Regions from separate parts of the Wansuia hejianensis genome, predicted to be linked through region 3. Evidence: predicted binding sites of a transcription regulator. Region 3 holds the regulator's gene; each other region holds the start of a gene.
What was found. Region 3 encodes Rex, which represses fermentation and respiration genes when NADH is low (regulators of the CRP and FNR family bind a similar motif). Its sites were predicted from a motif close to ATTGTTAANTANTTAACAAT; they were not measured.
Positions count from the first base shown of each region.

Region 1: a site for Rex is predicted at 2,360-2,379, ahead of H9Q79_RS03115 (DUF8180 domain-containing protein). Genes of this name have one in related genera too.
Region 2: a site for Rex is predicted at 2,163-2,182, ahead of H9Q79_RS15240 (acetyl-CoA C-acetyltransferase). Genes of this name have one in related genera too.

Region 1 covers NZ_CP060635.1:660,577-664,597, reverse strand. The annotation lists gene H9Q79_RS03130 (ATP-binding protein) at 1-514, opposite strand, end outside; gene H9Q79_RS03125 (methylenetetrahydrofolate reductase) at 569-1,474, opposite strand; gene H9Q79_RS03120 (CooT family nickel-binding protein) at 1,552-1,734, opposite strand; gene H9Q79_RS03115 (DUF8180 domain-containing protein) at 1,738-2,100, opposite strand; gene H9Q79_RS03110 (aldo/keto reductase) at 2,457-3,296, shown strand; gene H9Q79_RS03105 (NAD(P)H-dependent glycerol-3-phosphate dehydrogenase) at 3,464-4,021, opposite strand, start outside.
Region 2 covers NZ_CP060635.1:3,323,996-3,328,016, reverse strand. The annotation lists gene H9Q79_RS15250 (formate--tetrahydrofolate ligase) at 1-1,090, shown strand, start outside; gene H9Q79_RS15245 (DMT family transporter) at 1,182-2,108, shown strand; gene H9Q79_RS15240 (acetyl-CoA C-acetyltransferase) at 2,279-3,466, shown strand.
Region 3 covers NZ_CP060635.1:958,054-962,074, forward strand. The annotation lists gene H9Q79_RS04365 (glycogen debranching protein) at 1-49, shown strand, start outside; gene H9Q79_RS04370 (ABC-F family ATP-binding cassette domain-containing protein) at 58-1,974, opposite strand; gene H9Q79_RS04375 (redox-sensing transcriptional repressor Rex) at 2,142-2,798, shown strand; gene H9Q79_RS04380 (NAD(P)H-hydrate dehydratase) at 2,868-4,021, shown strand, end outside.

The sequences.
Region 1 (4,021 bases), 300 kb from region 3:
GGCCGGCCGCCTGAACGCCTCTTCTGGAGCAGTCACTCACCAGTATGGCTGTATCCATACCCGGCAGGATTCCCCTGCTGATATGTTCCATCCCGGCTTCATTGTCCACCACAATGTACGGGTAACTGTTCTGAAGTTTCTGAAGTTCCGCCTGCAGAAGCCCGTTAACAAAGCAGTAACAGCCTTTGCCCTGAGTTCTTCCCATAACCAGCAGATCAAACTGATCCTCTTCTACTAATGCATTGCCAAACTTAAACTCAGCATAATCCGCCTTGCTCATTCCCGGAGGAATCGGATTATTAGCTGACATCTCCGCATGGGCGATTTCCTCACGGACATCACCCAGTGTGCTTTCGACCTCTACGCCAAGCACCTCGTTTAAATTTGAATTCGCATCCGCATCTACTGCAAGTATCGGACCCTTACCACTCTCACACAAATATTGAATCAAAAGTCCGGTTAAGGTAGTCTTTCCTACGCCGCCCTTGCCAGCGACAGCTATTACGTGCGCCATCGGCAACACCTCCTAACAAATTCTTGTAAGCGTCCTGCCGTTGCAAGACGCTGATTAAACAACCGTACGGATTCCTGCCCTGTTCAGTATCTCCGTAACATCTTCCCATTTATTCAGCGCATACAGATGTATGCCTTCAACGCCCAGGGACATGTATTCGTGAAGCTGATCCACAGTGTATTCAATCCCTTCTTCACGGAACGCCGCTTTTACCTCCGGAAGGTCATTTCCGTCCGGATCTTTGTCAAACCAGTGATGAGAGATCACTTCGGCAAGCTCTCTCGGAATTGCACAGCCGTTCCTGGAAAGGCACATATTAATCACTGCGTCTTTTCCTACAACCGGCATCACGCCCACGTCTACCGGCATGGTAATACCGGCCATACGGATTGCATCCAGCCAGTATTTGAACTGCTCCATATCGAACGTCAGCTGTGTCATGATGTAATCGGCACCCTCATCCTGCTTCAAATGTGCAATATCAGCTTCCAGGCTGCGGCATTCGATATGTCCCTCCGGAGAACCTGCAACGGCGATTTCAAACTTATCGCCAAATTCTTTCCTGACATAGGCAACCAGATCTGTGGCATAAGCAAAATCCCCGTTGGTGCCTGTCCAGCCATAGGGAAGGTCACCCCTCAGTGCAAGCATATGGTCAATCCCATTGTCCAGATAATTCTGGAGCTGCTCTTTCACCGTCTCCCTGGTATGTCCGATGCAGGTAAAATGTGTGACTGGAACGGTCTCGTTCTCCGCATTCAGGATCAGCTTGCAGACATCCATATTCTTGCCCACGTTACTTCCGCCTGCTCCATATGTACAGGAAATATAATCCGGATTAAACTTATACAGATGATCCAGAGTATCTGGAAGCTTCGCCATTCCCTTGTCTGTCTTTGGTGGGAAGACTTCAAAGGAGAGTGCCGTCCTTTCGTACATGATTTCTGTTAATCTCTTCACTGCGATTACCTCCGTTTTCTTATAGACTTTTGAAATCAATATTTATCCTACGGCAGGCACTGCCGATAGAATCACATTTATTCACAAACCAGCTTTACAATGCTGTTTGCCAGGTCCACCATCAGGATCTTTCCCTGAACCCTGGTTTCTTCTCCCATAATATCACGGATGATAACGCTGTCTCCGTCAACATCGATACGGGATACGTTCCTGCAGATTACAGTGTTATCGCTTTCTTTATAAACAGTTGCCAGGCACATCCTTTACGCCTCCTTCAAATGCTCTTTCACCAGTGTCAACGCCAGACTCAGCCGCATGTTCCCCTTCTGGAAATCGGACACGCCGTCTTTGATCTGCTTCGCCGCATCGGACATTCCCATCTTCTCCAGGTTATCAGCCATCTGATCCAGCTCGGCGGCATGCTGCTCGTTGTGCTGCTGCATGTAAGTCAGCAGGGCAACGGTCTCATTTTTGCATTTTTCTTCTGTATTGCAGGACCCTCCGCACTCGGAGGCGTGGGCGCAGCCGCCGTCATGGCTGTGCTCATGCGCATGTTCGTGGCAATGCTCATGATCATGGCCGCCATGCGGGATCGGATTACCATTTTCATCTTTTAATAAATGCATATTTTCACTCCTTTTCCAGGACTAAAAGTCCTTTTGAGATAAAATGACATACTTTTGTCAATCATAGTTATTATAAACCATTTGCCTAATGAAATCAATAGAGGCCAATCAAGTTCTGTGCACTATTCATGTATTTTTTTGGATACCAAACCAATAATTTAGGATTTTGCCAAATAAAAAATTAGCTTCTGTCATCCTGCCATTTATTTGTTAAGCCGTTAACAAAATCCCTGTCATATGGGTGTTTCTTTCATCCTCCTGTATTAAATTCTTAACAAATTTAACCCTAATTTGTTTAAAATTATATGATAAACTAAAATCTAAATGCAACCAATATTATTCAGGAGGTTTATCAAATGTCAGAAATACCTTCCATTACCTTGAACAACGGATATGAGTTGCCCCAGATCGGGCTTGGCGTATATAAAACATCCGGCGACACACAGATGAAACAGGCAGTAACAGCTGCTATCGCCGCCGGTTACCGTCTTTTTGACACGGCATCCGCATATAAGAACGAAGAATACATGGGCAGCGCGCTCTCTTCCTGCGGAATCCCGCGGAATGAGCTGTTCATCACCACAAAGGTCTGGAATAACGCCCAGCGGCTCGGAGACGTAGCCCGCGCCTTTGAGCGGAGCCTGGACCGCTTGAAGCTGGATTATGTGGATCTGTATCTGATCCACTGGCCCGTACCGGGCTGTTATCCCTCAACCTGGAAGGAACTGGAACGCATCCACGAATCCGGAAGGGCCCGTTCCATAGGTGTGAGCAATTTTGAAATCCCTCACCTGGAACAGCTCTTCCAGATTTCCGGAGTAATTCCCGCTGTCAACCAGATCGAATGTCATCCCCTCTGGAACAGGGAACCGCTGATCCAATACTGCCGTTCCCGCGGCATTGCAGTCCAGGCTTATGCCCCTCTGGCGAGGGGGGCTTACGCTGACCGCGAGATGCTGGCTGTCATCGGCGCCAAATACGGAAAGACCCCGACACAGATCGGACTCCGCTGGCTGGTACAGCAGGGACTTTCTATTATTCCAAAATCTGTTCATCCGGAACGGATTCAAAGCAATATTGATATACTGGATTTTGAACTGACCGATACCGAGATGAAGACGATCGCCACAATGGACGAACAGTTAAGAACAGCCGGCATACCAGAGGATCTGGCCGGCATAGACTGGAGCAAGTAAGCCTTATGTTTAGAAGAAAGACTGGCGGCGCCAGTCTTTCTTTATTGAATTCCTATATCTACCGTCTGATATCATCGGGGTCCCCCCTCTTGCGAGAGCCATTGTACCGTCTGGAACAGCCAGAAAAGCAGCGGGTATCCACAATCATCTCGCCTTAAAACCTTAATTTACCAGGCTCCCAGCTCGTCTTTTTTCATTCTCTGCATGAGTTCGTTCACTGCTACATCCGCAGGTTTCTCCTCAAACAGCACCTGATTTACTACTTTGATGATTGGCATTTCAATCTGGTATTTCTCAGACAGCTTCAGCCCGGCCCTGGCGGAATATACGCCTTCTACCACCATATGGACTTCTTCCATAGCCGCGGTCATCGAATACCCCTTCCCCATCAGATAACCTGCTTTACGGTTCCGGCTGTGGACGCTGGCACAGGTGACCACCAGGTCTCCGATTCCGGACAGGCCGAAGAAGGTGTTCGGGTGGGCGCCCATGGCGGTTCCCAACCGGGAAATTTCTGCTATGCCCCGAGTGATCAGAGCGGCTTTTGTATTGTCTCCATAGCCCAGCCCATCGGCGATACCGGCTGCCAGGGCTATGACGTTTTTCAACGCCGCCCCTATTTCTATTCCCAGCATGTCAGGGCTCGTATAGACGCGGAATACAGGATTCATGAACAGGCTCTGGATCAGCTCCGCCGTCTCTCTTCTGTGGGCGCCCGCCACGAT
Region 2 (4,021 bases), 1.6 Mb from region 3:
GTCTGAGATCATGGCGGTACTCTGCCTGGCCAACGACATCACGGACCTGAAGGCGAGGCTGGCGCGTCTGGTGATCGGTTACACCTACGGCAAGCCCTCCGAGCAGCAGCCGGTTACGGCAGGAGACCTGCATGCGGAAGGAGCGATGTGCGCCCTTCTGAAGGACGCCCTGAAGCCGAACCTGGTGCAGACCCTGGAGCATGTTCCGGCAGTGGTGCACGGCGGCCCCTTCGCCAACATCGCCCACGGCTGCAATTCTGTCACGGCGACCAGGATGGCGATGAAGCTGGGGGATTACTGCATCACAGAGGCCGGCTTCGGCGCGGATCTGGGCGCGGAGAAGTTCCTGGACATCAAGTGCCGGATGGCGGGCCTGAAGCCCAATGCGGTGGTGATCGTGGCAACTGTCCGCGCGCTGAAATACAACGGAGGCGTGGCAAAGGCAGACCTGAACAATGAGAACCTGGAAGCGCTGGAGAAGGGCCTCCCGAACCTGCTGAAGCACGTGAGCAACATCCGGAACGTGTACCATCTGCCCTGCGTGGTGGCGGTCAATGCATTTCCGACGGATACGAAGGCAGAGCTGGACCTGGTGGAGAGCAAGTGCCGGGAGCTGGGCGTGAACGTAGCGCTGTCGGAGGTATGGGCCAAGGGAAGCGAAGGCGGCGTGAAGCTGGCGGAAGAAGTCGTGCGCCTGTGTGACGAGGACAATTCCGGCTTCAGCTTCTCCTATGGACTGGAGGGGAGCATCGAAGACAAGCTGAACCAGATTGTACAGAAGGTATACGGAGGGAAGTGCGCGGTGCTGACAGCCAACGCGAAGAAGCAGGCGGCCCAGCTGGAAGCCCTGGGCTACGGCAGCTGCCCGATCTGTGTGGCCAAAACCCAGTACAGCCTGACAGACGACGAGAAGAAGCTGGGAGCGCCCACAGACTTCGAGGTGACGGTGCGGAACCTGAAGATATCAGCGGGAGCAGGGTTCATTGTAGCGTTGACAGGAGATATCATGACCATGCCGGGGCTGCCTAAGAGGCCGGCTGCCGAGCGGATCGACGTGGATGAGAACGGGAAGATTTCAGGCCTGTTCTAGTTGTCTTTTAATAAAAAAACGTTTATAATCCATGGGAGACAATGCAGCCCCGCTGCCTTGTCTCCATTTTCATCTGAGGGGGATATTCGTCATGAAAGAAAAAATCTTAACGAAAGCACCTGTTGTCTGTCTGCTGACCTTCATCTGCTGTTTTCTCTGGGGAAGTGCATTTCCCTGTATAAAGATCGGATACCGGCTTTTCCAGATCTCATCCGGGGACACAGCCAGTCAGATTCTCTTTGCCGGCATCCGTTTCACCCTGGCCGGAATCCTGACCCTGCTCATCGGAAGCATCGCATCCAGAAAAATCCTGCGTCCCGGAAAGGATTCCCTGAAGCCTATCGCAGTACTTTCCATGGTTCAGACAGTCATCCAGTATTTCTTCTTTTATATCGGCCTGGCTCATACCACCGGCGTGAAATCTTCTATTATAGAGGCCTCCAGCTCCTTCTTCGCCATTCTGATTGCCAGCCTCATCTTCCGGTATGAGACTCTGACTGTCCGTAAGGTACTCGGCTGTCTCATCGGCTTCGCCGGAGTTGTCGTCATCAACCTGGCCGGAGGCTCTATGGATCTCAATCTGAGCCTGAACGGAGAAGGCTTCATATTGCTCTCCACCATCTCCTACGCTTTTTCATCCGCACTGATTAAGAAATACTCCCAACACGAAAATCCTGTCGTGTTAAGCGGCTGCCAGTTCCTGCTGGGCGGACTCATCCTGTCCCTGTGCGGAGCCTTCATGGGAGGCAGGCTGACAGCATTCACCCCGGCTTCTGTCCTGCTGCTGATCTATATGGCGCTCATTTCCGCTGTCGCATACAGCCTGTGGGGAATTCTCCTGAAACATAATCCAGTCAGCCGGATTTCCATATTCGGCTTCATGAATCCAGTCATCGGAGTTCTCCTGTCCGCCGTACTGCTAAACGAAAAGAACCAGGCATTCAGCATTTATGGACTTATATCGCTGGTGCTGGTATGCGTTGGAATCTATATTGTAAACCGCCAAAAAAAATTATAGGTTTTTGGCGAGGAGTGTGGATAACCGACCAATTGGAAGCAAATCTGAAATTCCCTTGTTTTTATATTAACAATCTGGTATGATAATTTATAGACAAAGTTACCGCGGAACTCTGAGGTATTTCGTCTTCTGACAATATGTAAATACACAAATTAAAGGAGGAATTTTACATGGCTAAAAAGATTGTTTTGGCAGGAGCCTGCCGGACTGCTATCGGTGTTATGGGCGGAGCGCTGAGCACGACTCCGGCGCCGGAGCTTGGGACTATCGTTATCAAAGAGGCTTTGAAGAGAGCGGGTCTGTCGCCGGAACAGGTGGATATGGTGTATATGGGCTGCGTGATTCAGGCGGGGACCGGACAGAATCCCGCGCGGCAGGCGGCTGTCAACGCCGGAATTCCAGTGGAATCACCGGCCATTACAATCAATGTACTGTGCGGCTCTGGACTGGACTGTGTGAATACGGCTGCAAGAATGATCCGCGAGGGCGAAGCAGACATCATAGTGGCAGGCGGTGTGGAGAATATGTCCATGGCTCCCTATGCTCTGAAAAACGCCAGATTTGGTTACCGTATGGGCAATAACCAGATTTATGACACTATGATCACCGATGCCCTGACCGACGCTTTCCACGGATACCACATGGGAATTACCGCTGAGAACGTGGCTGAACAATGGCACCTGACCCGCGGGCAGCTGGATGCGTTCGCCGCTTCCAGCCAGCAGAAAGCATGCGCCGCCATAGCTTCCGGCAGGTTTAAAGATGAGATTGTCCCCGTAGAGATTAAGAAGAAAAAGGAAACCGTTCTTTTTGATACCGACGAAGGCCCCCGCCAAGGCGTAACGGCTGAGGGCCTGGCAAAACTAAGACCGGCCTTTAAGAAGGACGGCGGGCTTGTGACCGCCGGCAATGCTTCTTCTATCAATGACGGTGCTGCCGCCGTAGTGGTTATGAGCGAAGAAAAAGCCCTGGCGCTCGGCGTGAAACCTATGGCGACCTGGGTAGACGGGACTCTGGGCGGCGTTGACCCCTCCATCATGGGAGTCGGACCTATCGTTTCCACTAAAAAGCTCTTCGCCAGAACCGGCCTGACGATTAAAGACATGGATCTGGTAGAAGCTAACGAAGCATTTGCCGCACAGTCTCTGGCCGTTGCCCACGATCTGGAATTCGATATGGAGAAGGTCAACGTGAACGGCGGCGCTATCGCATTGGGGCACCCGGTAGGAGCCTCCGGCTGCCGGATTCTGGTAACCCTGCTCTATGAAATGGAAAAGCGCGACGCCAAGACCGGCCTGGCTACGCTCTGCGTAGGCGGCGGAATGGGCTGCTCTGCAATCGTGAAACGCGAATCATAATACCGGAATAATATGAATCACATCGAATAAATGAGGCTGCCGCAAAAGCATTTTGCGGCAGCTCTTTTTTCCTGTAAGAACATGAAATTTTACTGTTTTTTTCCCATTGTAGGGTATCAAGAATTCTATAAACCTTCCAATCGGTTCTCTCGCAAATCCTGGATCTACTGCTACTCCAGATCACTTCAGCCTCCGGTATTCCCGACAGCGCCTGGCCCCTCAGGGAACGAGAAGTCGCTTCTGGGCATTCGCCAGCTAAAGTCCGGTCAGAAAGAACTGCCTTCCACCCATTTCGCGGTATCCATCCGGCCAGCTACTGTTTTGCTGCGGCGCTTTCCTTCTATTTCGCGTTTCGTGCCGATTTTATCACTGGCAGGACGCTTGATAAAATCGATCCCGTGGAAGCCCTTAAAAGTATTGAGCAAATCATTAGACACTACACATTGTAGTGTCTATCTTTCTTTTATCAGCCATTTTCATGATTTTATAAAATATGATTGACTGTCCTCTTTAACGATGTTATTCTAATTTACAGAAAGATACCTATAGAAAAAC
Region 3 (4,021 bases):
AAGCATGATGATAGGGCCGCGGTCTGCCGCAGTATTCGTGGCAGAATAGGTTTCAGCTTACTCTGCCAGTTCAGCCCATTGGTCATAGAGCTGTTCCAGCTGCCCGGCAATTTCCGCTTTTTCATGGGAAAGCTCCTGGCAGCGAGGGAGATCGGTTCCGGTTTCCGGCAGATTAAATTCCTCGTCAATTTCCTTATCCCGGGTTTCCAGCTCCGAGATAAGGGTTTCCAGCTTCTTCAGGTCGTTTTCTCTCTTGCGGAGCCGCGCCTGCTCCTCTTTGCGCGTTTTCCAGTCCATCTGGGCGGAAGATGCGGACTGTTCTTCAGCCTCCGGTCCGGAGACGGCGGAAGAGACGTAGGCGCGGGTCAGTTCTTCCTTCTTTTCCTGATAGTAATCGTAATTTCCGATATAGTTAATCAGGGTCTGGCCGGTCAGTTCCAGGATGCGGGTAGCGGTCTGGTTGATGAAATAACGGTCATGGCTGACATACAGGACCGTTCCCGCATATTTTCTCAGAGCTTCCTCCAGGATTTCCTTGGATACGATATCCAGATGGTTGGTGGGCTCATCCAGTATGAGAAAATTAGCCTCTGAAAGCATGAGCTTGGCCAGGGAAACCCGGCCCCGTTCTCCGCCGCTCAGTGTGCGGATCGGCTGGAATACTTCGTCACCGGTAAAGAGAAATGCGGCCAGCACATTCCGTATCTGCGTCTGGGTCATCGAAGGATAGGTATCAGAGATCTCCTCAAATATCGTCTTATCCATATGCAGTACCTGATGCTCCTGGTCATAGTATCCGATATGTACTTTTGAACCCAGCGCAATGCTCCCATGGTCTGCCTCCACAAGGCCGTTAATAATTTTCAGTATGGTAGTCTTTCCTGTCCCGTTGCTGCCGATGATGGCGACACGTTCACCCCTGTGTATCTCAAAATCCTGGTTTTCAAACAGGGATACGCCGGAGTAGGCTTTTGACAGCCCTCTGACTGTCAGCACGTCATTGCCGCTGATGATCCTTGGCGTCAGGTGAATGCGCATGTCCGCCTGGGGAATGGCGGGCTTATCCAGAACTTCAATCTTATCCAGCAGCTTTTCCCTGCTCTCTGCCCTTCGGATCGATTTTTCCCTGTTGAAGGAGCGCAGCTTTGTAATTACCTCTTCCTGGCGGCGTATTTCCTGCTGCTGGTTCAGATAGGCGTTGTATTCCGCCCGGCGGATCACCGCCTTTTTCTCACTGTAGACTGTATAATTTCCGGGAAACATTAAGGATTTTCCGTTTTCTATTTCAATGACCTTCGTGACGATGCGGTCCAGAAAATAGCGGTCATGAGAGACAATCAGGACCGCGCCGGGATAATTCATCAGATACGTTTCCAGCCAGGAGATGGATTCCATATCCAGGTGATTGGTAGGCTCATCCAGCAGAAGCACATCTGGTTTGGTCAGGAGCAGGCGGCCGAGAGCCACTCTGGTTTTCTGCCCTCCGGAGAGGGTGTCCAGCTCCCGGTGGAAATCCTCTTCTGGGAAACCAAGCCCCTTGAGTACGCCTGTCACTTCGCTCTGGCAGGCGTATCCATTGGCCAGTTCAAAGGTGTGGGTCAGCCGGGTGTAGGAAGCCATCAGTCCATCCAGCTCTCCGGGGTCCGCATTTTTCATCTGTATCTCCAGAACGCGCATCTTGCGTTCCATATCCAGAATGTCCTGCTTTGCCTCCAGTACCACTTCGTAGATGGTCCGGTCGCCGCTGATGTCCTGATGCTGCGCCAGATATCCGATGGTTTTCCCCTTAGCCAGGATCACCTGGCCGGAATCGGGCTGTATTTCTCCCATGATTATTTTCAGCAGAGTGGTCTTTCCTGCTCCGTTGACGCCAATGAGGGCGGCTTTTTCGTGTTCCTCTATATGAAAAGATACATCACGGAGAATTTCCGTGGCTGCAAATGCCTTATTGATATTTTGACAGGCCAGTACCATATTACACCTCCACATTGTTTTCAGTACTTATTATACAGAAAAAACGAAAATAGACAAGAAAAACAGAAGAAATCTTTGACAATCTTCTGTCAAATAGATATAATGGTAAAAGAATTAGTGGATCGAAGAGTCGGGCAGCAAATACCTGGACAGGAGGAATAGGAGTAGTGAGCGAAAAGGGTATTTCAAAAGCCGTTATCAAGCGGCTTCCGAGGTATTACAGATACCTTGGGGAGTTATTGGAAGCCGGTGTGGAGAGAATCTCGTCCGGAGAACTCAGTGAACGGATGAAAGTTACTGCGTCACAGATCCGTCAGGATCTGAATAATTTCGGCGGATTCGGACAACAGGGCTACGGATATAATGTACGGTACCTTCATGATGAAATCGGCAAGATCCTTGGCCTGAACAGAATACACAACATGGTGATTATCGGAGCGGGAAATCTCGGACAGGCGCTGGCGAATTACGCCTCCTTCGAGCGGAGCGGCTTCAGGACGGTTGGGCTGTTCGATGTGAATCCGGTCCTGCAGGGTGTGACAGTCAGAGGAATTCCCATCCGCATGGTGGACGAGCTCCCGGAATTTATCAAAGAAAATAAAGTAGAGATCGCTACGTTGACCCTTCCGAAGTCCAGAGCCAAAGAGATGGCCCAGCTTCTGGTAGAATACGGGATACGGGCGATCTGGAATTTCGCCCATACGGATTTGAATCTGGTCCTGCCCCGCGACGTCATCGTGGAGAACGTACATCTGTCCGAGAGCCTGATGCGGCTTTCCTATAATCTGACCAGCTATGAAGAAAAGCATAAGACGAATAAATAACAACAGAGGCAGAGCCGTCCAAGGGCTTCTGCCTTTATTTTGCACAGGAGAAAGGAGGAATCATACGGAATGAGAAGAATTCTCAGTGCGGAACAGATGCGGCAGGCGGACCAGTCAGCGATGGCGATGGGTCTCCCATCGATGGTCCTGATGGAGAGGGCCGCGCTGGCGGTAGTGGAAGAGATGACTGGCAGGGGGCTGGATCTGAGCCGTGTCTGCGTGGTCTGCGGAACGGGTAATAACGGCGGAGACGGGGTTGCCGCAGCCCGTATTTTATGTGAACGGGGCTGGCGGCCAGCTGTCTGTCTGACAGGGAACCCGGAAAAATACAGTGAGCAGCTCAAACAGCAGATCCGGATAGCGGAAAATTATCCTGTAACTTTCATTAATAGTTTCAGGCCTTCTGAATATACTGTTATCATAGATGCAATCTTTGGCATCGGCCTGCGCCGTCCGGTTGCAGGGACATACCGGGAGATAATCGACGGAATCAACAGCTCAGGAGGGACTGTGGTTTCCGTGGACATCCCGTCCGGGATACATACGGACACGGGGGAAATCATGGGAACGGCGGCACGGGCGGACCTGACGGTCACTTTCGCACGGGGCAAGACAGGTCTGTATCTCTACCCGGGAGCTGCCTGTGCGGGTACGGTGGTTGTCAGGGATATCGGCATCCCGGTGGGATCCGGACCAGAAGGCGGGCCGGGACTGTATTGTCTGGAGCCATCGGATCTTTCCTGCCTTCCGGCCAGGGATCCGTCCGGCAATAAGGGCACATTCCGTAAGCTGCTGGTAATTGCCGGATCGGACAGAATGTGCGGAGCCGCATATCTGGCTGCCCGTGCCGCGCTCATGACCGGGATCGGAATGGTAAAAATCTATACGCCTGAGGCCAACCGCCTTCCCCTGTCAGTGCTTCTGCCGGAAGCGCTGATATCCACCTACCGGGAATCGGCCTGGAACCTCCAGGAATTTAACCGTGACCTGGAATGGGCCGACTCTGTTGTAATCGGACCGGGGCTGGGAACCTCTGAGTTCGCCGGAAGACTTTTGGCTTATTTCCTTGACAGAAATGAACTTCCCTGTGTTATAGATGCAGATGCGCTTAATCTGCTGGCATCGAAAAAAGAGCTGTGGAATGCTCTGAAAGCTCCCTGCATCATAACTCCTCATGTGGGAGAAATGTGCCGGCTTATGGGAACAACGCCAGAAGTGGTAAA